Regions from separate parts of the Streptomyces sp. NPDC026589 genome, predicted to be linked through region 1. Evidence: riboswitches for the same ligand, from Rfam matches in the RefSeq annotation. Region 1 holds a riboswitch; the other holds the start of a gene.
The links. Region 1 has a riboswitch for S-adenosylmethionine ahead of thrC (threonine synthase). Riboswitches for the same ligand answer to the same signal wherever they lie in the genome.
Positions count from the first base shown of each region.

Region 2: another riboswitch for S-adenosylmethionine. It lies ahead of AB0F29_RS04120 (aminotransferase class V-fold PLP-dependent enzyme); the one in region 1 lies ahead of thrC (threonine synthase).

Region 1 covers NZ_JBEZYG010000011.1:225,666-240,174, reverse strand. Annotated here, with positions in the region: gene AB0F29_RS20805 (asparagine synthase-related protein) at 1-1,880, opposite strand, end outside; gene AB0F29_RS20800 (keywimysin-related RiPP) at 1,931-2,053, opposite strand; gene groL (chaperonin GroEL) at 2,760-4,382, opposite strand; gene AB0F29_RS20790 (cold-shock protein) at 4,760-4,966, opposite strand; gene AB0F29_RS20785 (MoaD/ThiS family protein) at 5,415-5,693, opposite strand; gene thrC (threonine synthase) at 5,723-7,024, opposite strand; SAM riboswitch class I at 7,044-7,171, opposite strand; gene AB0F29_RS20775 (glucosyl-3-phosphoglycerate synthase) at 7,326-8,276, shown strand; gene AB0F29_RS20770 (trehalose-6-phosphate synthase) at 8,341-9,753, shown strand; gene otsB (trehalose-phosphatase) at 9,837-10,688, opposite strand; gene AB0F29_RS20760 (FtsX-like permease family protein) at 10,846-13,671, opposite strand; gene AB0F29_RS20755 (ABC transporter ATP-binding protein) at 13,665-14,495, opposite strand.
Region 2 covers NZ_JBEZYG010000002.1:248,498-263,006, forward strand. Annotated here, with positions in the region: gene trpD (anthranilate phosphoribosyltransferase) at 1-955, shown strand, start outside; SAM riboswitch class IV at 1,061-1,178, shown strand; gene AB0F29_RS04120 (aminotransferase class V-fold PLP-dependent enzyme) at 1,356-2,735, shown strand; gene AB0F29_RS04125 (Lrp/AsnC ligand binding domain-containing protein) at 2,831-3,112, opposite strand; gene AB0F29_RS04130 (rhomboid family intramembrane serine protease) at 3,109-3,858, opposite strand; gene AB0F29_RS04135 (hypothetical protein) at 4,052-4,294, shown strand; gene AB0F29_RS04140 (NYN domain-containing protein) at 4,334-5,695, shown strand; gene AB0F29_RS04145 (NlpC/P60 family protein) at 5,988-7,013, shown strand; gene AB0F29_RS04150 (NlpC/P60 family protein) at 7,268-8,296, shown strand; gene AB0F29_RS04155 (hypothetical protein) at 8,331-9,587, shown strand; gene AB0F29_RS04160 (glycosyltransferase 87 family protein) at 9,563-10,819, opposite strand; gene AB0F29_RS04165 (glycosyltransferase family 4 protein) at 10,927-12,069, shown strand; gene AB0F29_RS04170 (AMP-dependent synthetase/ligase) at 12,157-13,953, opposite strand; gene AB0F29_RS04175 (metallophosphoesterase) at 14,232-14,509, shown strand, end outside.

The DNA.
Region 1 (14,509 bases):
TCGACCAGGACCGGTGAGAAGGGTTCGGCGGCGAGCCGGAGCAGACGGCGGGAGTCGACCAGACCGCGTTCCGCCAGCCGGGAGCCGGTCCACAGAGCGGCCAGTTCCGGGGCGTGTTCGCGCAGGCCCTGGTATTCGTCGGAGGACATGTGGTCCTTCGTGGTCCGGGTCAGGAGCGCGTCCGGGACCACGCCGCGCATCGCCTCGACGAGCAGCGGTTTGTAGCGCCAGGGACTGATCCGCTCCGGCAGGCGGACGGCAAGGGTCGCCTCCAGGACGCGGTCGTCGTAGAACGGCGCGGCCACCGGCAGCCCGATCGTCATGCCGACGTCCTCCATCGCCTGGAAGTGCCGGGCCCCCATCCGCACGGCGTCGATGTCGACGTGCCGTCCGCGCCAGGGGTCGATCGGCTCGGCGTGCTCGGCGGCGGCCCGGAACTCCTCGGTGATCAGGGAGTTCGCGTGGTCGGTGAACCAGGGCCGCAGCGACTGCCGTACGCCCCAGGAGAGCAGCGGGGTCCGGGCGACCGGCTGGGGTTCGGCGGTGACCGCCCCGGCGAGCCAACGGGGGAACGTGGAGCGGTTCAGCAGGGCCCGCACCGTGGGCAGGAGCGGCCAGCCGAGCTGGTGGCGCAGGCCGCCGAGGTGACTCCAGGCGGTGAACGGGTTGCCGTGGAAGAGGTCCTGGTAGGCGTGGGGCAGACCGAGGAAGAGTTCGTCGCCGCCGTAGCCGGTGAGGTGGTAGCGCGATCCGGTGGCGTGGGCGCGGCCGAGCAGGAGGTGCGCGCGGGCCCGGCCGGGGGCGACGGGGAGCGGTTCGTCGTTCAACTCTTCGGCGCAGGAGGCGAGATCGGCGTAGAAGTAGGGGACGTCATCGGCGGGGATGATCCGGTGGTCCAGGGCGGTGGACGCGGTGCCCGTGCTCCCCCCGGCCGCCGCCCCGCTCCCCCCGGCCGCCTGCACGGCCCGCCGCGCCCAGGTCTCGTCCTCGCTGTAGCGGTCCCGGGCGGCCACGGTGAGGAGGGACAGTTCGGCGGGCCCGGTCGCACGGGCGGCGAACGTGAGCGCGGTGGAGTCCAGGCCGCCGGACAGCTCGCAGCTGATCCGGTCCAGGCCGCCGACATGGGCCCGTACGGAGGCGGCGACGGCGTCACCGAGTCTTCGGGCCCCCTCGGCCAGGGAGAGTTCGGCGGGCGGCGGCTCCCACCAGCGGTGCTCCGTGGGGCCCGGGACGGCGGCCGTGCCCGGTGCTGCGACGGGCAGGGCCAGGCCGTACCCGGCGCCGGTCTCGTACACGCCCCGCCACACGACGCGGCGGCTCAGCGGGTGCGGCAGGAAGTCGAGCATGCGCAGGGCCAGCGCACCGTCGTCCAGGGGTGCGCCGATCAGGTGCGCGAGGACGGCGGGACGGTCGGAGGCGATGGTTCCGGCCTCCGGGTGCCGGGCGTGGTAGACCCGGCGCAGCCCGGAGGCGGTGCCCCGGATCCAGGTCTCGCCGGAGAGCCGGGCGACCACGTGGTGGAGGCCGGGCAGTCGGGCGAGGCGGCGTTCCAGGCCCGCCCGGTCGCGGGCGCCCCCCAGGAGACCGGCTAGCACGGCCTCGGGGACCCGGTCCGGGCCGATGAGCACGAGGGCGTCGTCGCCCCGGCGGAGGTGGCTCACCTCGCGGACCAGCGGGCGGGCGACGATCCAGGGCCGCCCCGAAGCGTGGGCGACGACCGGCGTCCCGCCCGTGGCGCCCGTACCGGCGCGAAAGCCCGCACCCGAGGAGAGGACCGTGCCCGGGGGGTGACCCGTGCCCGGGGGGAGTTGCCCGGCCACCGCCGCTCCCGCCGCACTGTCCGGCAGGACGACGAAGTAGTCACGCGGGTGGCCGGGCATGTTCACCTTCCGGAAGTTCTCATACAGCGCACAGGAGGCCGGGGGCCGGGTCAGCTGATGCGACGGACCCAGTACTCCTTGTACGAGCCGTAGAAGTAACCGGCGGTCTTCTTCGAAAAGTCGCCCTGCTTGAACAGCGACGGCTTCACGTAAGCCTTCTTCCGCAGCTTCATGACACCTTCCCTTCTGTGCGGTTGACGTCCGTTATGCCCAAGTGGATTCCGCATAACGGAAGTTGTTTATGCGACTGGTGTTCACCACGTGAACACGAGAGCCATCATGTCCCGCAGTCCCGCCGGTACGCATGATTCCGACTTACCATCCGAAGTTGGCTGGATAGCGCGAGCGGCGAGGTCCGGGGCGGGCCGCTCCGGACCGTCTCCACCGGGGCCGGGGACGTCGGCCGGGCGCCATGTGCAGTCGCACACCACCAGGGTGCGGACGCGAGGTGGACTGGACCACTGACCGGCTGCGGTCGCCGGACCGGGCGGTGAGCTGCCACGAGAGGGAGCGGCCCACCGGGGCAGCGGGGAACCAGCCGGGACGGTCCTCCAGGCGGCTCCACGTCCGCCCTGCCTCAGGGGTCGGGGGCGCGCCCCCGTGAACGGCGCCACCGCGCCGGCACGTGGTGCCTCACCGGGAAGGACGCGGCAAGTAGCCATTCGGCCATGCACCCGCACACCGGGCTGCCCGCGGCGGCACGCATCGGCCCGCGGCGACACGCGTCGGCATGCCTCGGCACGCGGCGGCGCGCATCGGCCCGTCGGGGAACGCCACAGGGGCGGCACCTCCGCGAAGGAGATACCGCCCCTGTGGGACGTACGGCGAACTTCGATCAGCCGGAGGGGCTTCCGGGCGGGCCCGGGACTCCGCGGCGGATCAGAAGTCCATGTCACCGCCCGGCATGCCGCCCGGGGCGGCCGCGCCGGCCTTCTCGGGCTTGTCGGCGATGACGGCCTCGGTGGTGAGGAAGAGCGCGGCGATGGACGCGGCGTTCTGCAGAGCGGAGCGCGTGACCTTCGCCGGGTCGATGATGCCCTCGGCGATCATGTCCACGTACTCGCCGGTCGCGGCGTTGAGGCCGTGACCGATCGGCAGGTTGCGGACCTTCTCCACGACGACGCCACCCTCAAGACCACCGTTGACGGCGATCTGCTTGAGCGGGGCCTCCAGCGCGAGCTTCACGGCGTTGGCGCCGGTCGCCTCGTCGCCCGTGAGGTCGAGCTTCTCGAAGACGGCCGAGGCCTGGAGCAGAGCCACGCCACCACCGGCGACGATGCCCTCCTCGACGGCGGCCTTGGCGTTGCGCACCGCGTCCTCGATGCGGTGCTTGCGCTCCTTGAGCTCCACCTCGGTGGCGGCGCCGGCCTTGATGACGGCCACGCCGCCGGCCAGCTTCGCCAGACGCTCCTGGAGCTTCTCGCGGTCGTAGTCCGAGTCGGAGTTCTCGATCTCGGCACGGATCTGCTTGACGCGACCCTGAACCTGGTCGCTGTCACCGGCGCCGTCGACGATCGTGGTCTCGTCCTTGGTGATGACGACCTTGCGGGCACGGCCGAGCAGGTCCAGGCCGGCGTTCTCCAGCTTGAGACCGACCTCCTCGGAGATCACGGTGCCACCGGTGAGGATGGCGATGTCCGCGAGCATGGCCTTGCGGCGGTCGCCGAAGCCCGGAGCCTTGACGGCGACGGACTTGAACGTGCCCTTGATCTTGTTGACGACCAGGGTGGAGAGCGCCTCGCCCTCGACGTCCTCGGCGATGATCAGCAGGGGCTTGCCCGACTGCATGACCTTCTCCAGCAGCGGGATCAGGTCCTTGACGCTGGCGATCTTCGAGTTGACGATCAGGATGTACGGGTCGTCGAGCGACGCCTCCATACGCTCCATGTCGGTCGCGAAGTACGCCGAGATGTAGCCCTTGTCGAAGCGCATACCCTCGGTGAGCTCAAGCTCCAGACCGAAGGTCTGGGACTCCTCGACGGTGATGACGCCTTCCTTGCCGACCTTGTCCATCGCCTCGGCGATCTTGGCGCCGATCTCGGTGTCGGCGGCGGAGATGGAGGCGGTCGAAGCGATCTGCTCCTTGGTCTCCACGTCCTTGGCCTGCTCCAGCAGCGCGGCGGAGACGGCCTCGACGGCCTTCTCGATGCCCCGCTTGAGGGCCATCGGGTTGGCGCCTGCGGCGACGTTGCGCAGGCCCTCGCGGACGAGAGCCTGAGCCAGAACGGTGGCGGTGGTCGTACCGTCGCCGGCGACGTCGTCCGTCTTCTTGGCGACCTCCTTGACCAGCTCCGCACCGATCTTCTCGTACGGGTCCTCGAGCTCGATCTCCTTGGCGATGGAAACACCATCGTTGGTGATCGTGGGCGCGCCCCACTTCTTCTCGAGGACGACGTTACGGCCCTTGGGGCCGAGGGTGACCTTGACGGCGTCGGCGAGCTGGTTCATCCCGCGCTCGAGACCGCGCCGTGCCTCCTCGTCGAACGCGATGATCTTGGCCATGTGAAGTGGTCCTCCCGGACAGGGGTGGATTTCTCCGGACCGAGAGGCGCCCGCGACGGACGGCCTGCCTGCGTGGTGGTTCCTTGCCCCACCGCGCCTGCGGGCCTCACCGGCCCGGTCCAAGTTTCTGTCACTCTCACCTGGAGAGTGCTAACGCCAATGATTAGCACTCGACCCCTGCGAGTGCAAGCGTCCCTCTCCGGATGTGGACAGCGGCGCGCGTCGGAGGCAGGCGGCGCCGCGCATCGGACGCGGGCGGCGGCGGGCGGCGGCGCGCCTCCCGACAGGGCCCCCGGGACGCACGAAGGACCCGGTCCCCTGATCCGGGGGCCGGGCCCTGCGTGCGTGAGTAGTGTCGTCGGACGACCGCGCCGAGCTCAGCCGACGGCGAGCTTGACCATGTCGGCCTGGGGCCCCTTCTGGCCCTGCGAGATCTCGAATTCAACTCGCTGACCCTCTTCGAGGGTGCGGTACCCGTCCATCTGGATCGCGCTGTAGTGGACGAAAACATCCGCACCACCGTCGACCGCGATGAAGCCGTACCCCTTCTCCGCGTTGAACCACTTGACGGTGCCCTGAGCCATGCCTAACTCCCCTATTACTGGCCCTTGCACGGGACCGCACTTCGCGGACCCGGGTCGGAACTCACCCCCGACAGGAGAGGGTGTGCGGCGCCGCAGCGCGTCGACCGCGGCCGAATGTATCCGCCCAACTGCCCTCTGCAACAGGTCAATCAGACGAGAATTCTGGGCACAGCAGAACACGCGAATATGCGGGTTTGCTGAGATTTACGGGCAAGTCGGGCCAGACAAAGGGCACTTATGCCGCAAGAGGTTCACGCACTTTGGCTGCTTCTTATCGGGTCCGGGCGCATTCACATATGCGGGCGGCACGGGCAGCGGGCGGGGCTTCCCCAACTGTACCGTGCTCAACCATACAGAATTGCCCCCTCCGCTTCTCTCGCGGAGGGGGCAACTGTGGTCACACAGAGGTGCGATGGGCCGCCGTGGAGCGGGACGGGCCCTCAGCGGTTCAGCAGCCGCCGGCGACGGCGGGAATGATCGAGACGCCCGCGCCGTCGGGCGTGGCCGCGTCCAGGCCGCCCTCGAAGCGCACGTCGTCGTCGTTGACGTACACGTTCACGAAGCGGCGCAGCTTGCCCTGGTCGTCCAGGACACGGGCAGCGATGCCCGGGTGGTCCTTCTCCAGGGACTCGATGACCTCGGAGAGCTTGGCGCCCTCCGCCGGGACCTCGGCCTGGCCGCCCGTGTACGTACGGAGGATGGTGGGGATGCGGACCTTGACGCTCATGGTGGGTGCCTTCCTGAAGTCTCTGGTGATCAGCTGGCGGCGAGGCCCGCGGCGCGGAACGCGTCCAGGCTCGGCTTGATGGTCGCCGTGGCCTGCGAGGTCGCGGAGACCGCGTCCAGCGTCTTGAGGCCGTCGCCGGTGTTCAGGACGACGGTGGTGAGCGTCGGGTCGATGACGCCCGCCTCGACGAGCTTCTTCGTCACGCCGAGCGTCACGCCGCCCGCCGTCTCGCCGAAGATGCCCTCGGTGCGCGCCAGCAGCTTGATCGCGTCGACGACCTGCTCGTCGGTCACGTCCTCCACCGCGCCGCCGGTGCGGCGGGCGATGTCCAGGACGTACGGGCCGTCCGCCGGGTTGCCGATGGCCAGCGACTTGGCGATGGTGTTCGGCTTCTGCGGGCGCACCACGTCGTGGCCCGCCTTGAAGGCGGCGGAGACCGGGGAGCAGCCCTCGGCCTGGGCGCCGAAGATCTTGTACGGGCGGTCCTCGACGAGGCCGAGCTTGATCAGCTCCTGGAACCCCTTGTCGATCTTCGTGAGCTGGGAGCCGGACGCGATCGGGATGACGATCTGGTCGGGCAGCCGCCAGCCGAGCTGCTCGCAGATCTCGTACGCCAGCGTCTTGGAGCCCTCGCCGTAGTACGGGCGCAGGTTGACGTTGACGAAGCCCCAGCCCTCGCCGAGCGGGTCGCCGATGAGCTCGGAGCAGAAGCGGTTGACGTCGTCGTAGTTGCCCTCGATGCCGACCAGCTCACCGCCGTACACCGCGGCCATGACGACCTTGCCCTGCTCCAGGTCGTGCGGGATGAACACACAGGAGCGCAGTCCGGCCCGGGCGGCGGCGGCGCCGACGGCTCCGGCCAGGTTGCCCGTGGAGGAGCAGGAGAGGGTGGTGAAGCCGAAGGCGCGGGCGGCCTCGACGGCGATGGCGACGACGCGGTCCTTGAAGGAGTGCGTCGGGTTGCCGGAGTCGTCCTTCACGTACAGGCCGCCGGTGACGCCCAGCTCACGGGCGAGGTTGTCGGCCTTGACGAGCTTGGTGAAGCCGGGGTTGATGTTGGGCTTCTCCGCGACGTCCGCGGGCACCGGCAGCAGCGGGGCGTAGCGCCAGATGTTGTTCGGGCCGGCCTCGATGCGCTTGCGCAGCTCCTCCGGGGAGCCCGTGGGCAGGTCGTAGGCCACTTCCAGCGGCCCGAAACAGGACGCACAGGCGAAAAGGGGGCCGAGCTCGAAACGCTCGCCGCACTCGCGGCAGGAAAGCGCCGCGGCGGGGCCGAGATCGACGGCCGGGGCGGAAGAAGCGGTGCTACCTGCAACGGTCTGAACAGCCATGATGGCGGAGGTCCCTTTCTCCTCATCTTCCCTACGACGCATTTCGCCGCAAGACGGAATTGGCACCTTCCCCACCGTGACCTCGCGGTCGGCAGGAGGGTTGCCGGGACTTCAACGGGCCGTTCCCTCAGTCCCTCTGGATGAGCTCTTATGGCGCTGGATCTTCGATCCAGGCGTTTATGCGCGCTCCGACCCCGACATGCGACGGCGATACGCGTTGTTCAAGACTGTAACCGAAGCACCGGACCGTTGAGATAGTCGTCCGAACCGCGAGATGGATCACACACAGGGAGTGCCGACCGTGCTCGAAGAGGTGGAACGCTGGCTGACCAGGCGTTCCTGGTCGTCCGGCGACCGCCCGCTGAACCGGCTCACCGACGCCCGGGACGCCGATCCGCACCGCACGTCCGTGAGCGTGGTGCTGCCGGCGCTGAACGAGGAGGCCACGGTCGGCGCGATCGTGGCGACGATCCGCCGGGAGCTGATGGAGAAGGTCCGGCTGGTCGACGAACTCGTGGTGATCGACTCCGGCTCCACCGACGCCACCGCCGCCGTGGCCCGGGCGGCGGGTGCCCGGGTGGTCCACCGGGACGCGATCCTGCCCCGCGTCCCGGCCCTGCCCGGCAAGGGCGAGGTGCTGTGGCGGTCACTCCTGGTGACGAGCGGCGAGATCGTCTGCTTCGTCGACGCCGACCTCAGGGACTTCTCCGCGGACTTCGTCTCGGGCACGGTCGGACCGCTGCTCACCGACCCGTCCCTCCAGTTCGTCAAGGCGATGTACGACCGCCCGCTCGGCGACAGCGCAGGTCAGGGCGGTCGGGTCACCGAGCTGGTGGCGCGCCCGCTGCTCAATCTGCACTGGCCCCAGCTGGCCGGGTTCGTGCAGCCGCTGGGCGGCGAGTACGCGGTGCGGCGGTCCCTGCTGGAGCGGCTGCCGTTCCCGGTCGGTTACGGAGTGGAGCTGGGCCTGCTGGTCGACGCGCTGCACACGGTGGGCCTGGACGCGCTGGGCCAGGTCGACGTCGGCGTGCGCAGACACCGCCACCAGGACGGGCAGGCGCTGGGCCGGATGGCGGCGGCGATCTACCGCACGGCGCAGCTGCGGCTCTCCCGGGGTCATCTGGTGCGGCCCGCGCTGACCCAGTTCGAGCGCGGCGAGGGCGGCTTCGTACCCCGCACCCATGCGGTGGACACGGAGGAGCGGCCGCCGATGCGGGAGATCGCGGAGTACGCGGAGCGCCACGCGGCGTGAGGCGGTGGGCCGCATGAAGCCCTGAGGCGTTTGGGGGCTTCCCGAACGGGCTAGGTTCCGCTACATGGTCTCCGAGCACGCCGAACACGAACCCGAACCCGCGGCCGCCTCCACCGCCCAGGTCCTCGTCGCGTCCAACCGCGGCCCGATCTCGTACACGCTCGGCGAGGACGGGACGCTCGACGCCAAGCGCGGCGGCGGAGGTCTCGTCTCCGGACTGAGCGCCGTCGACGACAAGCTGTGGGTCTGCGCGGCCCTCGGCGACGGGGACCGCGAGGCGGTGCGGCGCGGGGTCGGCGAAACGGGCGTGCGGATGCTCGACATCGACGCCGAGGTACACGCGGACGCGTACAACGGCATCGCCAACTCGGTGCTGTGGTTCGTCCACCACCTGCTCTACCAGACGCCCGTGGAGCCGGTCTTCGACGCGGAGTTCCGCCGCCGGTGGGGCTCGTACGAGACGTACAACCGGGCCTTCGCCGAGGCGCTCGCCGAGGAGGCGGGCCCCGGGGCGTCGGTCCTCGTGCAGGACTACCACCTGGCCCTGGTCCCCGGCATGCTCCGGGAGCTGCGCCCGGACCTCAGGATCGGTCACTTCTCGCACACCCCGTGGGCACCCGTCGACTACTACCGGCTGCTGCCCGACGACATCGCGGAGCAGCTGCTGCGCGGCATCCTCGGCGCGGACCGGGCCGCGTTCCTGACCCGCCGCTGGGCGGACGCGTTCATCGGCTGCTGCACGGAGATCCTCGGCGGCACGGGCCGGACGAGGATCGGGGTGCACGGCCTGGGGGCCGACGCGGACTTCCTGCGCCGGCGCGCGCACGAGGCCGACGTGGACGAGCGGATGGCAGCGCTGCGGGAGCAGGTGGGCGAGGGCCGGAAGACCATCGTCCGGGTGGACCGCACCGAGCTGTCCAAGAACATCGTGCGCGGCCTGCACGCGTACCGGGCCCTGCTGGACGCCCACCCCGAGTGGCGCGAGCGCGTCGTGCACATCGCCTTCGCCTACCCCTCCCGGCAGGACCTCGCCGTCTACCGGGACTACACGGCGGCGGTGCAGACCCTGGCCACGGAGATCAACGGGGCGTACGGCACCGAGAGTTGGACGCCGGTCGTGCTCCACGTCAAGGACGACTTCGCACGCTCGCTGGCCGCGTACCGGCTGGCGGACGTGGCTCTGGTCAACCCGATCCGCGACGGGATGAACCTGGTCGCCAAGGAGGTCCCCGTCGTCTCCGACCACGGCTGCGCGCTGGTGCTGTCGCGGGAGGCGGGGGCGTACGAGGAGCTGGGCGAGGACGCGATCGTGGTGAACCCGTACGACGTGGTGGGCACGGCGGAGGCCCTGCACGAGGCGCTGACGATGAGCGCCGACGAGCGGTCCGGCCGCACGAAACGCCTGGCCGAGGCGGCGACCGCGCTGCCGCCCCAGCAGTGGTTCCTGGACCAGCTGGAGGCGCTGCGGCAGGGGTGAGGCGGCCGGTCTCCCGACTCTGCTCAGAGCCGCTTGACTCTGCTCAGGGCCGCTTGACTCGACTCGGAGTCGCTCGACTCGGCTCAGAGCCGCTCGGCCAACGCCGCCAGGAACGCGACCACGGCGGCCGGGCCCGGCACCGACAGGTCGGCCCGCTCGGCCAGTTCGGGCACCTCGGCGCTGCCGCTGCACACCAGGAGGCCGGGGATGCCGTCCGGGCCCTCGGTCCGCAGCTTCTCCACCGCCGCGAACGCGGCGAGGTCCCCGAGGTCGTCGCCGGCGTAGATCACGGACTCGGCGTCCAGCTCCGCGACGAACCTGCCGAGCGCGACGCCCTTGTCCATCCCGGGCGGGCGCAACTCCAGGACCTGGCGGCCCGGTTCAACGATCAGACCGTGCTTGGCGGCCAGCTCGCCGAGGGGGCCGCGCAGCGTCTCGAAGGCGGCCTGCGGGTCCTGGGCGCGCCGGGTGTGGACGGCGACGGCCTGGCCCTTCTCCTCGATCCAGGTGCCGCGCCAGGAGTCGAACTCGTGCAGTACGCCGGGGAGTTCAGCCCGGGCGGCGGCGACGCCGGGGTGCGGGGCGGGGGTGTTCACGGTGCCGGTCACGGCGTCCCAGCGTTCGGCGCCGTAGTGCCCGAGCACGACGAGGTGCTCCAGTCCGGGAACGCCCGCGAAACCTCCGTAGCGCACCGCGACGCCCGCCGGGCGGCCGGTGATCACGGCGACGGCGGCGACCTTCGGCGCGAGCGCGGCGAGCGCGGCCACCGTGCCGGGGTGGGCGCGGGCCTGCTCGGGGTCCGGGACGATGTCGGCGAGCGTGCCGTCGAAGTCGAGGGCGACGACCGCGCGGTCGGGCCGGGCGAGAACGGCGTCGAGCCCCTCGCGGCCGGCCGGGGTGGTCGGGTTCGGCAGATGTGCGGAGTGGCTGCCCATGGGGCGAGCCTATGCCCTGGACGGGTTGATCACGAGCCTTGTGAAGGCGTCGTCGGCTGCTCACGGGCGTCACGGGTCCGGCAACGACTCCTCGCAGTGCCGGTGAGCAGTCGGCGACGACGGACGTCTCCCGGGCGCCGGTGAGCAGCCGACGGGGCTACTCCCGGGCGCCGGCGAGTTCGACCGGCCGGGTGCGCAGGGCGAGCGAGGCGGGCAGGACGGCGGAGACGGCGGCCAGGAGCGCGGCGGCCGCGACGACGAGGCCGAGCGTTCCCCAGGGCACCACGACGGCGGACACGACGCCCAGCAGCACCAGCGCACCCCACACCACCAGCAGGTTCACCGCCGCGACCGCGCCCCCGAGGACGGCGCCCACACCGACCGCCGCCACCGCCTCGGCCGCGACGAGCCGCAGGACCTGGGGGACGGTGGCTCCGGCGAGACGGAGCACGGCGAGATCGCGGACCCGGTCGGAGGTGGCCATGACCAGAGTGTTGGCCAGGGCCGTCGCCGTACAGAGAAGGGCGATGCCGAGGATCATCCGGAGCCCGGTCCTGGTCTGGTCGCTCGTCCCCGGGCCGTTCGCGGCCAGCCACTCCGCCCGGGTCGTCACCCGCGTACCGGTGGCGGTCCCGGCGGTGTGCAGCGCGGCGGCGACGGCCCGCCGGTCGGCGCCCTCGGCGACCTTGACGTCGATCCGGTCGACGCCCGCGCCCCCGGCGTTGCGCCGGGTGACGTAGACGCCGTTGTCGCCGGTGCCGGTGGCCAGGACGGCGGCGATCCGCAGCGAGGCCTTGCGGCCGTCGCCCAGCCAGATAGTGACCCGGTCGCCGACCCGCGTGGTCAGCCACTCCTCGTTGACGACGATCGCGCCGTCGTCGAGGTCGGAGAGCCGGCCCGCCGTCACGGGCAGCTCCGAAACGGCGGCCAGCCGGGCGGGGTCGACCGCGCGCGCCTCGGAGGTCACGAGGGCCGTGTCCTCTTCGAGGACGGTGACGGCCGTGGACCGCGAGACGCTGACCACGGCCCCCTCGACGGCCCGCGCCCGCTCCACGAACGCGGGCGCCAGCGGCCGGCCCTCCTGTCCCGACGTCACCACGAAGTCGGCGGTCGTGGCGGTGCGCGCCTCGGTGGCCCTGGCCTCCTCCAGGGTGGCGACGGTGCCGGTCAGGGTGGTGGCGAGGGCGACGGTGATGAGGACGGGCGCGGCGACGGCCGCGGTCCTGCGCGCCCCGGCGGCGGTGTTCTCCCGGACGAGTACGCCGGTGGCGCCGGGCAGCCGCGCGGGCAGCCAGGTCAGCAGCCGGCCGACGGGGCGCACCAGGACGGGGGCCAGGAGTGCGAGGCCGACGACGAGGAGCATGGGCCGGGTGATGTAGGACTTGCGGCCGAGCAGATCGCCGGGGTCGACGGCCAACGCCAGTGCGGGCAGGCCCAGTCCGGCGAGCAGGACCAGGACGGCGGCCGCCCAGCGGCTCGCCGGCATGACGCGGCTGTCGACGGCCGCCTCGCGCAGCGCCTCGGTCGGGGCGGTGCGCCCGGCCCGGTGGCAGGAGACGAGCGCCCCTGCCGTGGCGACGAACACTCCGGTCCAGAAGGCGGTGTGCAGCGGCCAGGAGGCGTCGCCGAGGGCGAACCAGGGCGGTGCGAGGCCCGCTTCGGTCATCCGGCCGACGAGCAGGGGCGCGGCCCCGGCTCCGAGCCACACGCCCGCGGCCGAGGCGAGGACGCCGACGAGGACCGCTTCGGCGCACACCGTACGGCGGATCTGGCCGGGCGTCGCTCCGACCGTGCGCAACAGGCCGAACTCCCGCCGCCGTTGGGCCACGGCGAAGGAGAACGTCGAGGCCACGACGGCGGCGGAGACGAACAGGGTGATGCCCGCGGCGGTGCCGAGCAGGGCGTTGACGGAGACCAGGGCCCGGGCGTCGCGGTCGGGGTCGGGGTCGGCGCGACGGCGGTCGTGGCCGGTGAGGACGTCCATGCCGCTGTCCGGCCCGAGCGCCCTGCGTACGGCGGTGGCGTCGGCGTGCACGACGAGGGCGTCGATGTCCGGGGAGATCCGGGCGGCCTCGTCGTCGGTGAAGAAGACGGCGTCCTCGAAGCCCCGGCCGGCCACGGTGCCGACGACGGTCCGGGGGGTGCTCCCGGCCGGGGTGCGGACCGATACGCGGTCACCGGTACGGAGCGGGGCGCCGCCGCCGGGCCGGGTGGTGACGACGATCTCGCCCGGGGCGGCGGGGGCGCGGCCCGAGGTGAGGCGGTACGGGGCCGCGGCGGCGACCGGCCACGGGTGCCCGACCCGGACGTCGGCGTCCTGGCCGGTACGGGGCTCCCTGGCGTCGGCGCCGGTACGGGCAACGGTGGCGTCGGGGCCGGTTGGCGGCTCCTCGGCGTCCGGGCCGGCACGAGCAGCCGTGGTTTCCGGACCGGTACGCGGCCCCGTCGCGTCGGCGCCGGTACGGACAACGGTGGCGTCGGGGCCGGTTGGCGGCTCCTCGGCGTCCGGGCCGGTACGAACAGCCGTGGTTTCCGGACCGGTACGCGGCCCCGTCGCGTCGGCGCCGGTACGGGCAACGGTGGCGTCGGGGCCGGTTGGCGGCTCCTCGGCGTCCGGGCCGGCACGAACAGCCGTGACGTCCGGGCCAGTACGAGGCGCCGTGACGTCCGCCGGGAACGTCCGGTCCTCCACCGTGCGGCCGAGGGCGGCCAGTCGGTCGGCGGTCCGCGGGCTGACCGGTCCGGGGTGGTCGAGCGGCTTGCTCCGGGTCCCGGTCGGGGTGTCGACCCGCAGGTGATCGGCGGCCCGGACGACGACGGGGGCGGCGGCGAACCGTTCGGGCCCCCGCTCCGGGGCGTCGAACGTCGCGGCGAGGGCGAGTCCGGTGGCCGCGATCAGGCCCACCCCCAGGGCCAGGGCGACGAACGACCCGACGAAGGTGACCCAGCGCGTGCGCATCCCGTTCAGTGCCGGCATCAGCACGGGACCACCGCCGGGGAGGCGGAGAGAGTCGACGGGGCTGTCCGGGAAGCCGGGGCCGCGCCCGCCGCCATGCGGGCGGCGACGCGCTCCACCGTGGGCGCGTCCAGCTCGTCCCGGATGCGGCCGTCGGCGAGGAAGACGACCCGGTCGGCGAAGGAGGCGGCGACCGGGTCGTGGGTCACCATGATCACGGTGCGCCCCTCGTCGGTCATCGCGCGCAGCAGGCCGAGCACCACGCGCCCGGCGGTGGAGTCCAGGGCTCCGGTCGGTTCGTCGCCGAAGAGCACCTCGGGCCGGGTCACCAGGGCGCGGGCGATGGCCACCCGCTGCTGCTGGCCGCCGGAGAGCTCGCCGGGCCGGTGGCCGGCCCGGTCACGCAGCCCCACCTGGTCCAGCGCGTGGAGGACCTCGGCCTTGCGCGGCCGTCGGCCGGCGAGCCTCAGGGGCAGGGCCACGTTCTGCGCTGCGGTCAGGGAGGGCAGCAGGTTGAACGCCTGGAAGACGAAGCCGATCCGCCCCCGGCGCAGCCGGGTCAGCCGGGCCTCGCTCAGCCCGGTCAGATCGGTGTCGCCCAGCAGCACCCGGCCGCCGGTCGGCCGGTCCAGGCCCGCGACACAGTGCAGGAGCGTCGACTTGCCGGAGCCGGAGGGCCCCATGACCGCGGTGAACGTGCCTCGGCGAATGGTCAGGCTGACGTCGTCGAGTGCTTTCACCGTGCGGCCTTCGCGGCCTTCGCGGCCTTCGCGGCCTTCGCGGCCGTAGGAGCGGGTCACGGACCGGAGCCGAACGGCCGGTACCCGGTCGGGGCTTGCTGCTGGATTCATGGGGTCCACTCAAC
Region 2 (14,509 bases), on a different contig from region 1:
GGCCATGGACCGCATCATGAGCGGCGAGGCCACCGACGCGCAGATCGCCGGGTTCGCCATCGCGCTGCGGGCCAAGGGCGAGACCGTCGACGAGGTCACCGGACTGGTCCGCGCGATGTACGCGCACGCCAACACCATCCACGTGCCGGGCCGGACCGTCGACATCGTCGGCACCGGCGGCGACCTCGCCAGGACGGTCAACATCTCGACCATGTCCGCGATCGTCATCGCCGGCACCGGCGCCAAGGTCGTCAAGCACGGCAACCGGGCGGCCTCCTCCGCCAGCGGCTCCTCCGACGTACTGGAGAAGCTCGGCGTCAACCTGGAGCTGACCCCGCAGCGGGTCGTCGAGGTCGCCGAAACGGCGGGCATCACCTTCTGCTTCGCCGTGAAGTTCCACCCCGCCCTGCGGTACGCCGCCAAGGCCCGCAAGGAACTCGGCGCGCAGACCACGTTCAACATCCTGGGCCCCCTCACCAATCCGGCCCAGGTCCGCGCCCAGGCCGTCGGCGTCGCCGACGCCCGGATGGCGCCCATCGTCGCGGGCGTGCTGGCCGACCGGGGCAACTCGGCCCTGGTCTTCCGCGGTGACGACGGCCTCGACGAGCTCACCACCACCGCCACCTCCCGGGTCTGGGTGGTGCGCGACGGCGCGGTCCGCGAGGAGCCCTTCGACCCGCGCGACGTCGGGCTGCCCATCGTCCCCGTCGAGGCGCTGCGCGGCGCCGACGCCTCGTACAACGCCGATGTGGCCCGCCGGCTGCTGGACGGCGAGGGCGGCGCGGTACGCGAGGCGGTGCTGCTCAACTCGGCGGCGGCCCTGGTCGCCCTGGACCCGGGCCCCGGCACGCTGACCGAACAGCTCGCGGCGAAGATCCTCGTCGCGGCCGAGGCCATCGACTCCGGGGCCGCCAAGCGGGCCCTGGAGCGCTGGGTGGTGGCCAGCAACGCCTGAAGCGCGACGGAGCCGCCCGCGGCCCCCACGGTGTGACACAGGGCGCAGTCCGGATGCCGGACTGCGCCCTTGCGTGTGTGCACACGTATGGCAAGATGCTGCGCAGGTCATGAGTGACAGCGACTACGGCCCCGGCCCGCTGTCCGGCAACCCTCCGTCCGTGGCGGGGTGCCCCGGGTGAAGACCAGGCCGCAGGCAGCGAGGTCTGCGGCAAGCGCGGGCCCCTCGGCATCCAGCGGATGCCAGCTCCCGGGGTCCTGGTCCCTAGGGAGTCTTCTGTGAGCAAGCGAATGCGCTAGGGCTTGTAGCCCTCCTTCCGCGCACCCATTTCTCTTCCCCTCCCTGCGCTGCCGCGTACTGCCGGCGCATGGATTTCGCCTGCCTGTTACGGGAGTTCGTCATGTCTGTCCCCACCGCTGCCCTCGACTCGTCGGTTTGTGCCCCCCTGCCCGTTCTGGGGCAGAACGTCACGGTCCCGCTCGTCACCGGCGGTGAGGTGACCTACGCCGCGCTCGACTACGCCGCCAGCGCCCCGGCCCTCCAGCGCGTCTGGGACGACGTCGCCGCGTACGCCCCGTACTACGGCAGCGTCCACCGTGGCGCCGGCTACCTCTCGCAGCTCTCCACCGACCTCTTCGAGAACAGCCGCCGTACGGTCGCGGAGTTCCTCGGCTGCCGCGCGGACGACCAGGTGGTCTTCACCCGCTCCACGACCGACTCCCTCAACCTGCTGGCCGCCGCGATCCCCGCCGACTGCCAGGTCTTCGTCTACGAGACCGAGCACCACGCGTCCCTGCTGCCCTGGCGTGACGCCCAGGTCACCTACCTCAACGCGCCCCGCACCCCGGCCCAGGCCGTCGAGACCCTGGAGCGCGCACTCGCCGACCGCGACCCCTACGGCCCCGCCCTCGTCTGCGTCACCGGTGCGTCCAACGTGACCGGCGAGCTGTGGCCGGTACGGGAACTGGCCGCCGCCGCCCACGCACACGGCGCCCGGATCGTCCTGGACGCCGCGCAGCTCGCCCCGCACCACCCCGTGGACATCGCCGAACTGGACGTCGACTGGGTCGCGTTCTCCGGCCACAAGCTGTACGCGCCCTTCGGCTCCGGCGTCCTGGCCGGCCGCGCCGACTGGCTCCAGGCCGCCGAGCCGTACCTCGCCGGCGGCGGCGCGTCCCGCAAGGTCGCCCGGCGCGCCGACGGCGGCGTGGACGTCGACTGGCACACCACGGCCGCCCGCCACGAGGCCGGTTCGCCCAACGTCATCGGCGTCTACTCCATCGCCTCCGCCTGCAAGGCCCTGACCGAGGCCGGCTTCGAGGGCCTGGTCGCCCGGGAGCAGGAGCTCGTGGGCCGGGTCCGCGAGGGGCTCGCCGAGGTGCCCGAGGTGCGGGTGCTCTCGCTGTTCGGCGACGACGCCCCCCGGGTCGGGGTCATCTCCTTCGTGGTGAGCGGCTGGAACAGCTCGCACTTCGCCGCCGCCCTTTCCGCCGAGTACGGCATCGGCGTGCGCGACGGCCTCTTCTGCGCCCACCCGCTGGTGCGCACCCTGCTCGGCAGCGACCCGCAGGACCCGGGCGAGTGCGGGGCGCCGGAGGCGGAGCCGGGCGAGCGGTCGCTCAACGCGATCCGCGTCAGCTTCGGGGCCGGTACGCCCGACGAGCACATCGACCGGTTCCTGCGCGCGGTCTCCGAGCTGGTCCGTGAGGGCGCCCGGTGGAACTACCGCACCGAGGACGGCCGCTGCGTCCCGGACCGGGGCGAAGCCGCCCAGGTCTGACACGTTCTGATGAAACACCTCGGCCGGGGACAGGCGCGCCGCCCGTCCCCGGCCGAGGTGCGTCGCCGGTGTTCCCCAGGGTCCGTCGTCAGGCCCTACGCGTCGAGGCCGATGGCGAAGGCCGCTTCCAGGTCGTGCTGGGAGTACGTACGGAACGCCACGTGCGTGTCGGTGCCCTCGACGCCCGGGATCTTGCTGATCCGGCCGGGGATGACATCGGCGAGGTCGTCGTGCCGGGCGACCCGGACCATGGCGATCAGGTCGTAGGTACCGGTGACGGAGAAGACCTCGCTGACACTGTCCAGCGCGGCGATGGCCTCGGCGATCTCCGGAATCCGGTCCACGCTGGTCTTGATGAGCACGATCGCGGTGATCACGGCTGGCTGTCTCCCTCGGTGGCTGGAACCCTCACTCTAGCCCTCCGTCCATAGCCCACCCAGGCGCACAGGAACCCGGCCGCGAAGCCCGCCACATGCGCCAGGTACGCCACCCCGGGCCCGCTGCCCGCCCCCTGCGCCGCCGCCCACTGGAGCCCGAACCAGAAGACCAGCACCATCCAGGCGGGGAAGCGCAGAGGCAGGAAGAAGAGGAACGGGAACAGGCTGGTCACCCGGGTCCGGGGGAACAGGTAGAGGAACGCGCCGAGCACCGCGGAGATCGCCCCCGACGCACCGACCAGTGTCTGCTCGGAGTCCGCGTGCGCCGCCGCGTAGCAGACCAGGGCCACATAGCCACAGCCCACGTAGAACAGGGCGAACCGCAACCGGCCCATGCGCTCCTCGGCCATCGCGCCGAACACGTACAGGAACAACAGGTTCCCCAGCAGGTGCAGCCAGCTGCCGTGCACGAACAGCGCGGTGAACGGTGTGATCAGCGCATGCGTGGACCCCGCCCACAGCTCGGCGGGGACCACCCCCCACCGCTCGAAGTACCCGGCCTGCGCGGCGAGAAGCGCGTCCTCGCTCCCGTGGCCGGCACCGCCGAACCCGGAGAGCGGGCTGATCAGGAAGATCACACCGCAGACGGCGATCAGCCCGTAGGTGACCGGGGCGCCGCTCGACGCCGCCGCGTCCCGGAACTTCCCCGCCGTGGTCCGCCAGTCGGTCTGCCGCCCATCGATCATGGACAGAGCATGACGTACCGGGGGAGAAGCGGAGGAAGCGCCTCGCCGTGCCGATGCCTATACGCGAGGCCGTAGGGTTACGCCAGGACTTCCGCAGTTCGACGGCGCACCGCGAGATCCTTGACGTAGACAGGCGGAGACGCGGCGGCGCGCCCGGCGCGGGCTCCTGGCGACGACGAAAGAGGACGCAACGATGACGACGGTTCCCCTGCCGACCGACGGGACCCGCTGGCGCTGCACGTTGTGCGGCAATCTCACGCGCTTCGACGTGACCCGCTCCTCCAAGGTCGTGGAGTACGTGCATCTCGACCTGGCCGGTGAGTCGAGTGTCGAGGAGCGGGAGGTCGTCAGTGAGACCATCGAGTCGGTCCGCTGTCGTTGGTGCAACGCGGTGGACCAGATCGAACTGGTGGACAGGCCGGGTGCCGCTTCCTGAGGGAGCGCACCCTTCAACATATCTATGGGGTGACGGACGGTGGATCAGCCGACCAGCGGCGCCGGACCGGCCGATGAGGCCGACGGCGGTGCGGAGGTGCTCGGCCGTCCGCTGCCCGAGGGTGTCCGGCGGCGGGTGATCGCGCTGGTCTCGGACGCCTTCGGTGGCCTGACCGTCTCCGAATTGCCCGCCCAGCTACGACAGTACGCCCGGTTCACCCCGACCCGGCGGGCGAAGTTCGCGGGGAACGCGATGGCCGCCGCCCTGGAGAGCGACGCCCTCTTCCGGCAGCGCATCGGGGAGCGGCTCGGCCAGTCCCAGCCCGAGCTGACCGGCGCGCTGGAGGCCGGTTCGCCGCCCGCCGCCGCCGACCCCCTCGATGTGGCCGCGGCCGCCTACGTGCTGCGCCCGGTCGGCTGGGTCAAGCTGGTCGAATCGGCCGGCGAGGAGGTCCAGCGCGCCGACGCGGAACGGGCCGACGAGGAGACCCGGCGCGAACTGGAGCACCTGCGCGAGGAGCTGGAGCGGGCCCGCGCCCACACCCGCGCTGAGACCGAGCGGCTGCGCACCGAGCTGGAGGCGGCCCGCAAGGAGGCCGAGTCGCTGCACCGCAAGCTGCGCAGCGCCCTGAGCGAGGTGAAGCGCGGCGAGGCCGCCCTGCGCCGCGGCGCCGCCGAGGCCGACACCGCACGCGCCGAGTCGGCCGCCCAGCTCTCCGCCGCGGAGAGTGAGTCGCGCCGGCTCAAGGGGCGGCTGGGGGAGGCCGAGGCTGCCCTGGAGGCGAGCCGCCGGGCCGCGCGTGAGGGCCGCTCGGTGGAGGACATGCGGCTGCGGCTGCTCCTGGACACCGTGCTGGACGCGGCCTCGGGGCTGCGGCGGGAGCTGGCGCTTCCCCCGGCGACGACACGTCCCGCCGACACCGTGGACGCGGTGGAGCCCGGCCGGATGTCACCCAAGGACATCGCTGCCAGGGCCCTTTCGGAGACCGATCCGGCGCTGCTCGACCAGCTGCTGGCGCTGCCGCAGGCCCACCTCATCGTGGACGGCTACAACGTCACCAAGACCGGCTATCCCCAGATGCCGCTGGAGAAGCAGCGGTTGCGGCTGCTGGGCGGGCTCTCGGTGCTCGCGGCGCAGACCGGCGCCGAGATGACCTGCGTCTTCGACGGGGCCGAGCTGGCGGCCCCGGTGCTGCTGGCCCCGCCCCGGGGCGTACGGGTGCTGTTCAGCAAAGCCGGGGTCACGGCGGACGAGCTGATCCGTCAACTGGCGCGCGCGGAACCGCCGGGGCGGCCCGTGGTGGTCGTCTCCACCGACCGGGAGGTGGCGGACGGCGTGGCCAAGGCCGGTGCGCGACCGGTCGCGTCCGTCTTGCTCCTCAAGCGCCTTTCGCGCGTCTAGCGGAATATGCGCGACATGTGTGGCATGCCGGGTTTCTGGGAACGTACCGTCAAGTCGCCGCTACGCGCGGTGGGGTGAGAGTAAAGAAGTGCCTGGTGTGACGAGAAAAATCCTGTGAGGATTTGAACTGATCACAAGATGGTCACTAGGGTCAGGCCTCGAACCTTCGCACGGTTGATCACCCACTGGGGGTGGCGGCGAAGGAACCGCCGAGTCCGTCATGTGCACGGAGCCGGGGAATCTTTCCCCCACAGCCCGGTAGGCGGCTCTGAGGAAGAAGGAGCTCGCCTTCGTGGCGTCCCACCGTCGTCCCAAGCAGCCGAGCCGCACCCGCGTGACCGTGCTCACCGCGACCGCCGCCGCGGCCGTGGCCCTGACCTCCCAGGCCGCCCACGCCGACCCCAAGCCGAGCAAGAGCGAAGTCAAGGCGAAGGTCGACAACCTCTACCACGAGGCCGAGGCGGCCACCGAGAAGTACAACGGGGCCAAGGAGCAGCAGGACAACCTGAAGAAGGAAGTCGACGCGCTCCAGGACAAGGTCGCCCGCGGCCAGGCCGAGCTCAACACGCTGCGCACCGAACTCGGTTCGATCGCCACCGCGCAGTACCGCTCCGGTGGCATCGACCCCTCCGTGGCCCTCTTCCTCGCCTCGGACCCGGACAGCTTCCTCGACCAGGCCTCCGCGCTCGACCAGCTGACGGTCAAGCAGACGGAGTCGCTGCAGAAGATCCAGTCCAAGCAGCGCACCCTCGCCCAGCAGCGCAAGGAAGCCCAGGACAAGCTCGGCGACCTCGCCGACGTCCGCAAGGCGCTCGGCGAGAACAAGAAGAAGTACCAGGGCAAACTGGCCGACGCCCAGCAGCTGCTCAACACGCTGACCCAGGCCGAACGCGCCAAGATGCAGAAGGACGAGCAGCGCGCCAGCCGCGCCGCCAGCGACCGGGTCGAGCTCGGCAACGAGTCCCCCGCGTCCGGCCGTGGAGCCGCCGCCCTGGCCGCCGCCGCCACGCAGATCGGCAAGCCGTACGTCTCCGGCGGCTCGGGCCCCAACTCCTACGACTGCTCCGGGCTGACCCAGTGGGCCTTCGCCCAGGCCGGCGTCTCCATCACCCGGACCACGTTCACCCAGCACAACGACGGCACGAAGATCGGCCGCAGCCAGCTCAAGCCGGGCGACCTGGTCTTCTTCAACAACCTGGCGCACGTCGGCTTCTACGCCGGCAACAACCAGATCCTGCACGCCCCGAAGCCGGGCACCGTCGTCCGCTACGAGTCGATGGACTACATGGGCACCTTCCAGTTCGGCGTCCGCATCTGACGTCACGGCATGCCCGCGGCACGCCCGAACGAGGGAATCGCCGGGCACCACACTGACGCACCGCCCCGCCGGAGACCAAGGTCACCGGCGGGGCGGCGGCGTTGGACCCCTCCGCCGCCACCGGCGCGGTCTTTTGCCGGTGCGTAGTCGCGCGATTACTGTCTGGCTGCCGCGCAGCTCCCGGTCTCCGTCCGCCCGTCCCGGGCGGCAGGGGCTGCGCACTACCGCGTCAGCGGAAGGGAGTGCGGCTACCTGTGGTGTCCCATCGCCGTTCCACACCGTCCGGCTTCACCAGAGGCGTCCGGATCACGGTCGTCTCGGCGGCCGCCGCCACCGCGGCCGCGACGCTGACCGGGGCCCCGGCGAGCGCCGACCCGAAGGAGACCCGCGAGAGCGCCAAGGCAGCCGTCGACCGCCTCTACGGGGAGGCCGAGCAGGCCACCGAGCGCTACAACGAGGCCGGGGAACGCGTGGACCGGCTGCGCGGCGAGGCGGACCGCTCCCAGGACGCCACGGCCCGGGGCCAGGAACGCGTCAACCGGATGCGCGACGCGCTGGGCGCGATGGCGGGCGCGCAGTACCGCACCGGCTCCATCGACCCGGCGCTCGCCCTGCTGCTCTCCGCCGACCCGGACACCTACCTGGAGCGGGCCGCCGCCCTCGACCGGGCCGGCGCCCGCCAGGCGATGACCCTGGACAAGCTGCGGCACGCCCAGCGCAAGCTCGCCCAGACCCGCGCGGAGACCACCCGGGCCCTGACCGAGCTGGAGCGCAACCGGGCCGCCGTCACCCGCCACAAGCACGCCGTCGAGTCCAAGCTCCGCGAGGCCCGCCGACTGCTGGAGTCGCTGCCGCCCGAGGAACGCGCCACCTTCGACCGGGCCTCCCGCTCCGGCCGCGAGGGACCGCCCGACCTCTCCGGCGTCGCCCCCGGCTCGGGCCGCGCGATGTCCGCCGTGGCCGCCGCCCACCAGGCGCTCGGGAGACCCTACGTCTGGGGCGCCAACGGGCCCTCCGGATTCGACTGTTCCGGCCTGATGCAGTGGGCCTACGCCCAGGCCGGGGTGAGCCTGCCCCGCACCTCCCAGGCCCAGCGTCACGCGGGCCGCATGGTGCCCCTCTCCCAGGCGCGGCCGGGGGACCTGGTCGCCTACCGCGCGGACGCCAGCCACATCGGCATGTACGTCGGCAACGGGCAGGTCATCCACGCCCCCTACCCGGGCGCCCCGGTCCGCTACGACCCGGTCGGCATGATGCCCGTCTCCTCGGTGACCCGGATCTGACCGTACGACAGGATCTGACCGTACGATCGGCAGGGTGGCCGTACGAGGACGTGACGCGCGAGGGGGACGCCCCCGGGGACGACGGCGGGCGGCGGGCCCGCTGCTCGCCGTGCTCCTGACCGCGGCCGCCTGCACGGCCCCCGCCGACACGGACACCCACCTCACCACCGGTGCCCTCGACGCCACCCTGGAACGCCGCGCGGCGGCGGTCCTCGCCCACGACCCGGCGGGCTACGTCGACGGCCTCGCGCCGGACGCCGCGAAGCTGCGGGCCGCCCAGCGCACCGAGCTGGACCGGCTCGCCGACGTGCCCCTGAAGTCCTGGACCTACGACGTCAAGGACATCACCCAGCAGGACGGGCAGTGGGCCACCGCCGACGTGGAGCTGCGCTACCGCATCGACGGGTACGACACCGCCCCGGTCGCCACCCGCCGCGTCCTGGAGCTGATGCGCGACGGCGAGCGCTGGTACATCACCGCCGACCGGCCCGCCGAGGGAGCCTCCGGGCAGCTGTGGCAGCAGGGGGACGTCGAGGTCGTCGAGGGCGCCCACAGCATCGTCCTGGGCGTCGGACGGTCGGAGAGCGAGCTGCGCCAGGTCGCCGACACCGTGGACCTCGCCGTGCCGGCCGTCTCGGACGCCTGGCCGAGGCCCTGGACCCGCCGGGTGGTCGTCCTCGTCCCGGACTCCGTCGAGTCCATGGCGGGGTTGCTGGGCTCGCCGGAGTCCAGCTACCGGGGCATCGCCGCCGTCACCACCGGCGAGGTCGGCGGCACCGGCGAGCGCCCGGCCATCGCCGACCGGGTGATCGTCAATCCACAGGCGTACGCCACCCTGGGCAGCTTCGGGCAGCGGATCGTCCTGACCCATGAGACGACCCATGTCGCCACCCGGACCAGCACCTCCACCGCCACCCCGGTCTGGCTCTCCGAGGGCTTCGCCGACTGGACCGCCTACCGGGGCGAGGACCGCGCCGCCGACACCATCGCCCCCGAACTGGCCGACGCCGTCCGCAGCGGCCGGACCCCCGCCGAACTCCCCGCCGACCCGGACTTCGGCTTCGACGGCGACCCGGCGAAACTCGCGGGAGCCTACGAGGGCGGCTGGCTGGCCTGCGAGCTGATCGCGGAGCGGTGGGGCAAGGAGAAGCTGATCGCCTTCTACGAGGCCGTCGGCGCGCACGACGGGCGCGAGGGGGCGGTGGAGCAGGCGCTGAACGCGGTGCTCGACACCACCCCCGAGCAGTTCACCGCCGACTGGCGCGACTACCTCGCCACCCGGCTCGGCTGACCCCCGCCCGCGAGAAGGCCGCCCTGGACGCGCGGCCTCCCCGGCACCGTCGACCGCCACAGCCGCCGCGCCGCGACCAGCGAGGCGGCCACCAGCAGCCCGTTCCGTACGAGAAGGAGCGCCACGCCCCACGCGTCGCTCGCCACCACATGGCCGAAGCCGACCGGGAACTCCAGCAGCGTCACCCCCGCCGCCACCAGCACCAGCACGGCCGGAAGCGTCATCGCCGCCCCCCGGAACACGAGGCACACCGCCGCGAGCCCGACCAGCCACACCACGTACTGCGGGCTGATCACCCGGCTGGTGACCGTGAACAGCAGCACCGCGGTGAACGCCGCCTCGGCCGGGGTACGGGCGGCGAACGTCCGGGCCCGCAGCCGCCACAGCAGCAGCCAGCCCAGCGCCAGGACGCCGAGTCCCAACGCCAGCGTCGACACCAGCTCCACGTGCGGGCCGACGAACTCCAGCGAGCCGTAGCGCAGCTCCACCCGCCCCTCCCAGCCGAACCGCCGCGCCACGTGGAAGACCAGCGCCCCCAGGGACTCGACCTCGGTGCCCCGGTCCCGCTGGAAGGCCAGGAACGCGAACGCCCCCGGCATCCACAGCGCGAACGCCGCCGCGAGCCCCGCCGCCGTCAGCGCCGCCGACGTCCACGCGGCCCGCGTCGGACGCCCCTTGCGGACCCCGACCAGCAACAGCGCGGGCCACCCCTTCAGCAGCGCCCCGAACGCCGCCAGCGCCCCCAGCGCACGGGGCCGGCGCACCCCCGCCAGCAGCGCCGCCACCGCGACCGCCGTCACCATCAGGTCGTAGCGGGCGTAGACCGTCGGACCCAGCAGCGGCACCCCCGCGACCCACACCCAAGCGCCCGCCTCCCTTATCCCCGGCCGTCGGCCCGCGTACAGCAGCAGCCCCAGCACCAACGCGTCGCAGAGCAGCACCAGCACGAAGAACGCGGTCGCGTACTCCAGGAACGGCAGCAGGGCGGGGGAGAGGATCGCCAGAGCGGCCCCGGGCGGGTACTGCCAGGTGACGTCGGACAGCGGATACGTGCCGGTCAGCAGCGTCTCGTACCAGCTCCGGTAGATCACCGACACGTCCACCGTGACGTCCGGGCCGGGCACCGTGGCCACCTTGAACACACACGCCAGCAGCCAGGCCCGGGTCAGCGCCCACAGCGCGTACGGCCACGGACCGGCACCGACGGGTTCTCGTGCCGCCATCGCCGTCATCGCCGCCTCTTCGTCGCTCGTGTCCGGCCGGGTCTCCCGGCGGCTCATGATGCCGTCGGGAGAGCGCGTCAGCGGTGAAGCGCGGCCGTTCGGTACTGTCGGCGACGATGGACAAGACCTTGATCGTGACCAACGACTTCCCGCCCCGCCCCGGTGGCATCCAGGCGTTCCTGCACAACATGGCGCTGCGCCTGGATCCCGACCGGGTCGTCGTCTACGCCTCCACCTGGAAGCGCGGCGAGGAGGGCGCGGCGGCCACCGCCGCCTTCGACGCCGAGCAGCCGTTCCCCGTGGTCCGCGACCGGACGACGATGCTGCTGCCGACCCCGCGCGTCACCGACCGGGCCACCGGTCTGCTGCGCGAGCACGGCTGCACCTCCGTCTGGTTCGGCGCCGCCGCCCCGCTCGGCCTGATGGCCCCCGCGCTGCGCCGCGCGGGCGCCCGGCGGCTCGTCGCCACCACCCACGGCCACGAGGCCGGCTGGGCGCAATTGCCCGCCTCCCGACAGCTGCTGCGCCGGATCGGCGACGCCACGGACACGATCACCTATCTCGGTGAGTACACCCGCTCCCGGATCGCCGGCGCCCTCACCCCCGAGGCCGCCGGGCGCATGGTCCAACTGCCGCCCGGCGTCGACGAGAAGACCTTCCATCCGGAGTCCGGCGGGGACCGGGTCCGGGCCCGCCTCGGGCTCTTGGACCGCCCCGTGGTCGTCTGCGTCTCCCGTCTGGTGCCGCGCAAGGGCCAGGACACGCTGATCCTGGCCATGCCCGCGATCCTCGCGCGGATCCCGGACGCCGTGCTGCTGATCGTCGGCGGCGGACCGTACGCCAAGGACCTGGAGCGGCTCGCGGCCCAGACCGGGGTCCAGGACTCGGTGCGCTTCACCGGCCCGGTGCCCTGGGCCGAGCTGCCCGCGCACTACGGGGCCGGGGACGTGTTCGCGATGCCCTGCCGCACCCGGCGGCGGGGGCTCGACGTGGAGGGCCTCGGGATCGTCTACCTGGAGGCGTCCGCGACCGGGCTGCCCGTGGTGGCCGGCGACTCGGGCGGCGCCCCGGACGCGGTGCTCGACGGCGAGACCGGGTGGGTGGTGCGCGGCGGCAGCGCCGAGGAGTCGGCGGACCGGATCGTGACGCTGCTCGGCGACCCGGAGCTGCGGCAGCGGATGGGGGAGCGGGGCCGGGCCTGGGTCGAGGAGAAGTGGCGCTGGGACCTGCTGGCGGAGAAGCTCAAGACCCTGCTGTGACCACGCCGTACGACGGAGGGGCCCGCGCCCGGTCACCGGGCGCGGGCCCCTCCGTCCGCGTGACACCGCTCAGGCGCGGTCCATCCCTCAGGATCGGTAGATCGACTCCACCTCGTCCGCGAAGTCCTTCGCCACCACGTTCCGCTTCAGCTTCAGCGACGGCGTGATGTGGCCCGCCTCCTCGGTGAACTGGGCGGGCAGGATACGGAACTTGCGCACCGACTCGGCCTTGGAGACCGCAGCGTTGCCGTCGTCCACCGCCCGCTGCACCTCGGCCAGCAGCTCCGCGTCCTCGCGCAGCGACAGGGCCGTCGAACCGGCCGGCTTGCCGTTCTCCTCGGCCCAGCGGCTCAGGAACTCCTCGTCCAGCGTGACCAGCGCGCCGACGAACGGACGGCCGTCGCCGACCACCATGCACTCCGCGACCAGGGCGTGCGCGCGGATGCGGTCCTCGATCACCGCGGGGGCGACGTTCTTGCCGCCCGCCGTCACGATGATCTCCTTCTTGCGGCCGGTGATCGCGAGGTAGCCGTCCTCGTCGAGCGTGCCGATGTCCCCGGTGTGGAACCAGCCGTCGGCCAGCGCCTCGGCCGAGGCCGACTCGTTGTTCCAGTAACCGGTGAACAGGTGCTCGCCGTGCAGCAGCACCTCCCCGTCGTCCGCGATCCGCACGACCGAACCGGGCAGCGGCTGGCCGACCGTGCCGATCTTCGGCCGGTCCCACGGGTTGAACGCGGTCGCCGCGCAGGTCTCGGTCAGGCCGTAGCCCTCCAGGACCGTGAAGCCGATGCCCCGGTAGAAGTGGCCGAGCCGCTCGCCCAGCGGAGCGCCGCCCGAGATCGCGTACTCGCCCCGGCCGCCGAGGACGGCGCGGAGCTTGCCGAAGACCAGCTTGTCGAAGAGCTTGTGCTTGAGCCTCAGCCCCAGCGCCGGGCCCTGCGGGGTGCTCAGCGCCCGGCTGTAGGCGATCGCCGTGTCGGCTGCCCGGTCGAAGATCTTGCCCTTGCCGTCGGCCTGCGCCTTGGCGCGGGCCGCGTTGTAGACCTTCTCGAAGACCCGGGGCACGCCCAGGATCAGCGTCGGCCGGAACGAGGCCAGCTCGTCCGTGAGGTTCTTGATGTCCGGCACACAGCCGAGCTTGATCGGGGCCATCACCGAGGCCACCTCCACCAGCCGGCCGAAGACGTGCGCGGCGGGCAGGAACAGCAGCACCGAGCACTCGCCCGTACGGAAGAGGGGCTTCAGCCGCTCCACCACGTTGCCGCACTCCGCGAAGAAGCTGCGGTGGGTGAGCACACAGCCCTTGGGGCGGCCCGTGGTGCCCGAGGTGTAGACGATCGTCGCCGGGTCGTCGGCCTTGGCGCTGCGCGTGCGCAGGTCCATGGTCTCCTCCGAGACCTCGGCCCCCGCCATGCCCAGCGCGTCCACCGCGCCCGCGTCGATCTGCCAGACGTGCTCCAGCTCCGGCAGCGCGTCCCGTACGGACGCCACGGAGGCGGCGTGTGCCTCGCTCTCCACGAGCACCGCCACCGCCCCCGAGTCACCGAGGATCCACTGAACCTGCTCGGCCGAGCTGGTCTCGTACACCGGCACGGTCACCGCGCCCGCGCTCCAGATCGCGAAGTCCAGCAGCACCCACTCGAAACGGGTGCGCGACATCAGGGCGACCCGGTCACCGGGCTGCACGCCCGAGGCGATCAGACCTTTGGCGGCGGCTCTCACCTCGGCCAGGAACCGCGTGGCACTGACATCCGTCCAGACGCCGGCCACCTTGCGGCTCATCACCGCGACTTCGGGATGCTGAGCGGCATTGCGGCGGATGAGATCCGTCAGGTTGCCGTCCGTCGGGACCTCGTACAGGGCCGGAAGGCTGAACTCGCGCAAGACTGCTGCTCCTCATCGGGCTCCGGTGCCACGGCTCTGTGTGACGCACCGGCTGCGGTCCAAGATTGGCGGGTGCTCAGTGGGGTGAGCACGACTGGACTGCCCGGACGTTACCCACCGGTACTCGGTTCCGGATAGGGGGTTCCGGCCAGATGTCTTATGCATCACACATATAAATGGCCCTTTCGCGCACAGTAGTCCACCGCCGTCCCGACGTGGAAGTAACCGCAGGTCCGGACGGTCTACCAGCGACGGAAGCGGCACCCTAGGGTGATCCCATGCGAGGCAGCGAACCGGACAGCCGGGGCCGGGCCGGAGGATCGACCCGGATCCACGTGGTCAGCGACGTACACGGGAACACCGAGGCCCTGGCCCGCGCCGGGGACGGCGCGGACGCCCTGATCTGCCTCGGTGACCTGGTGCTCTTCCTCGACTACGCCGACCACTCGCGCGGAATCTTCCCCGATCTGTTCGGCAGGGAGAACGCCGACCGCATCGTCGCCCTGCGCACCGCCCGCCGCTACGACGAGGCCCGCGCCTTCGGCCGCGAGCTGTG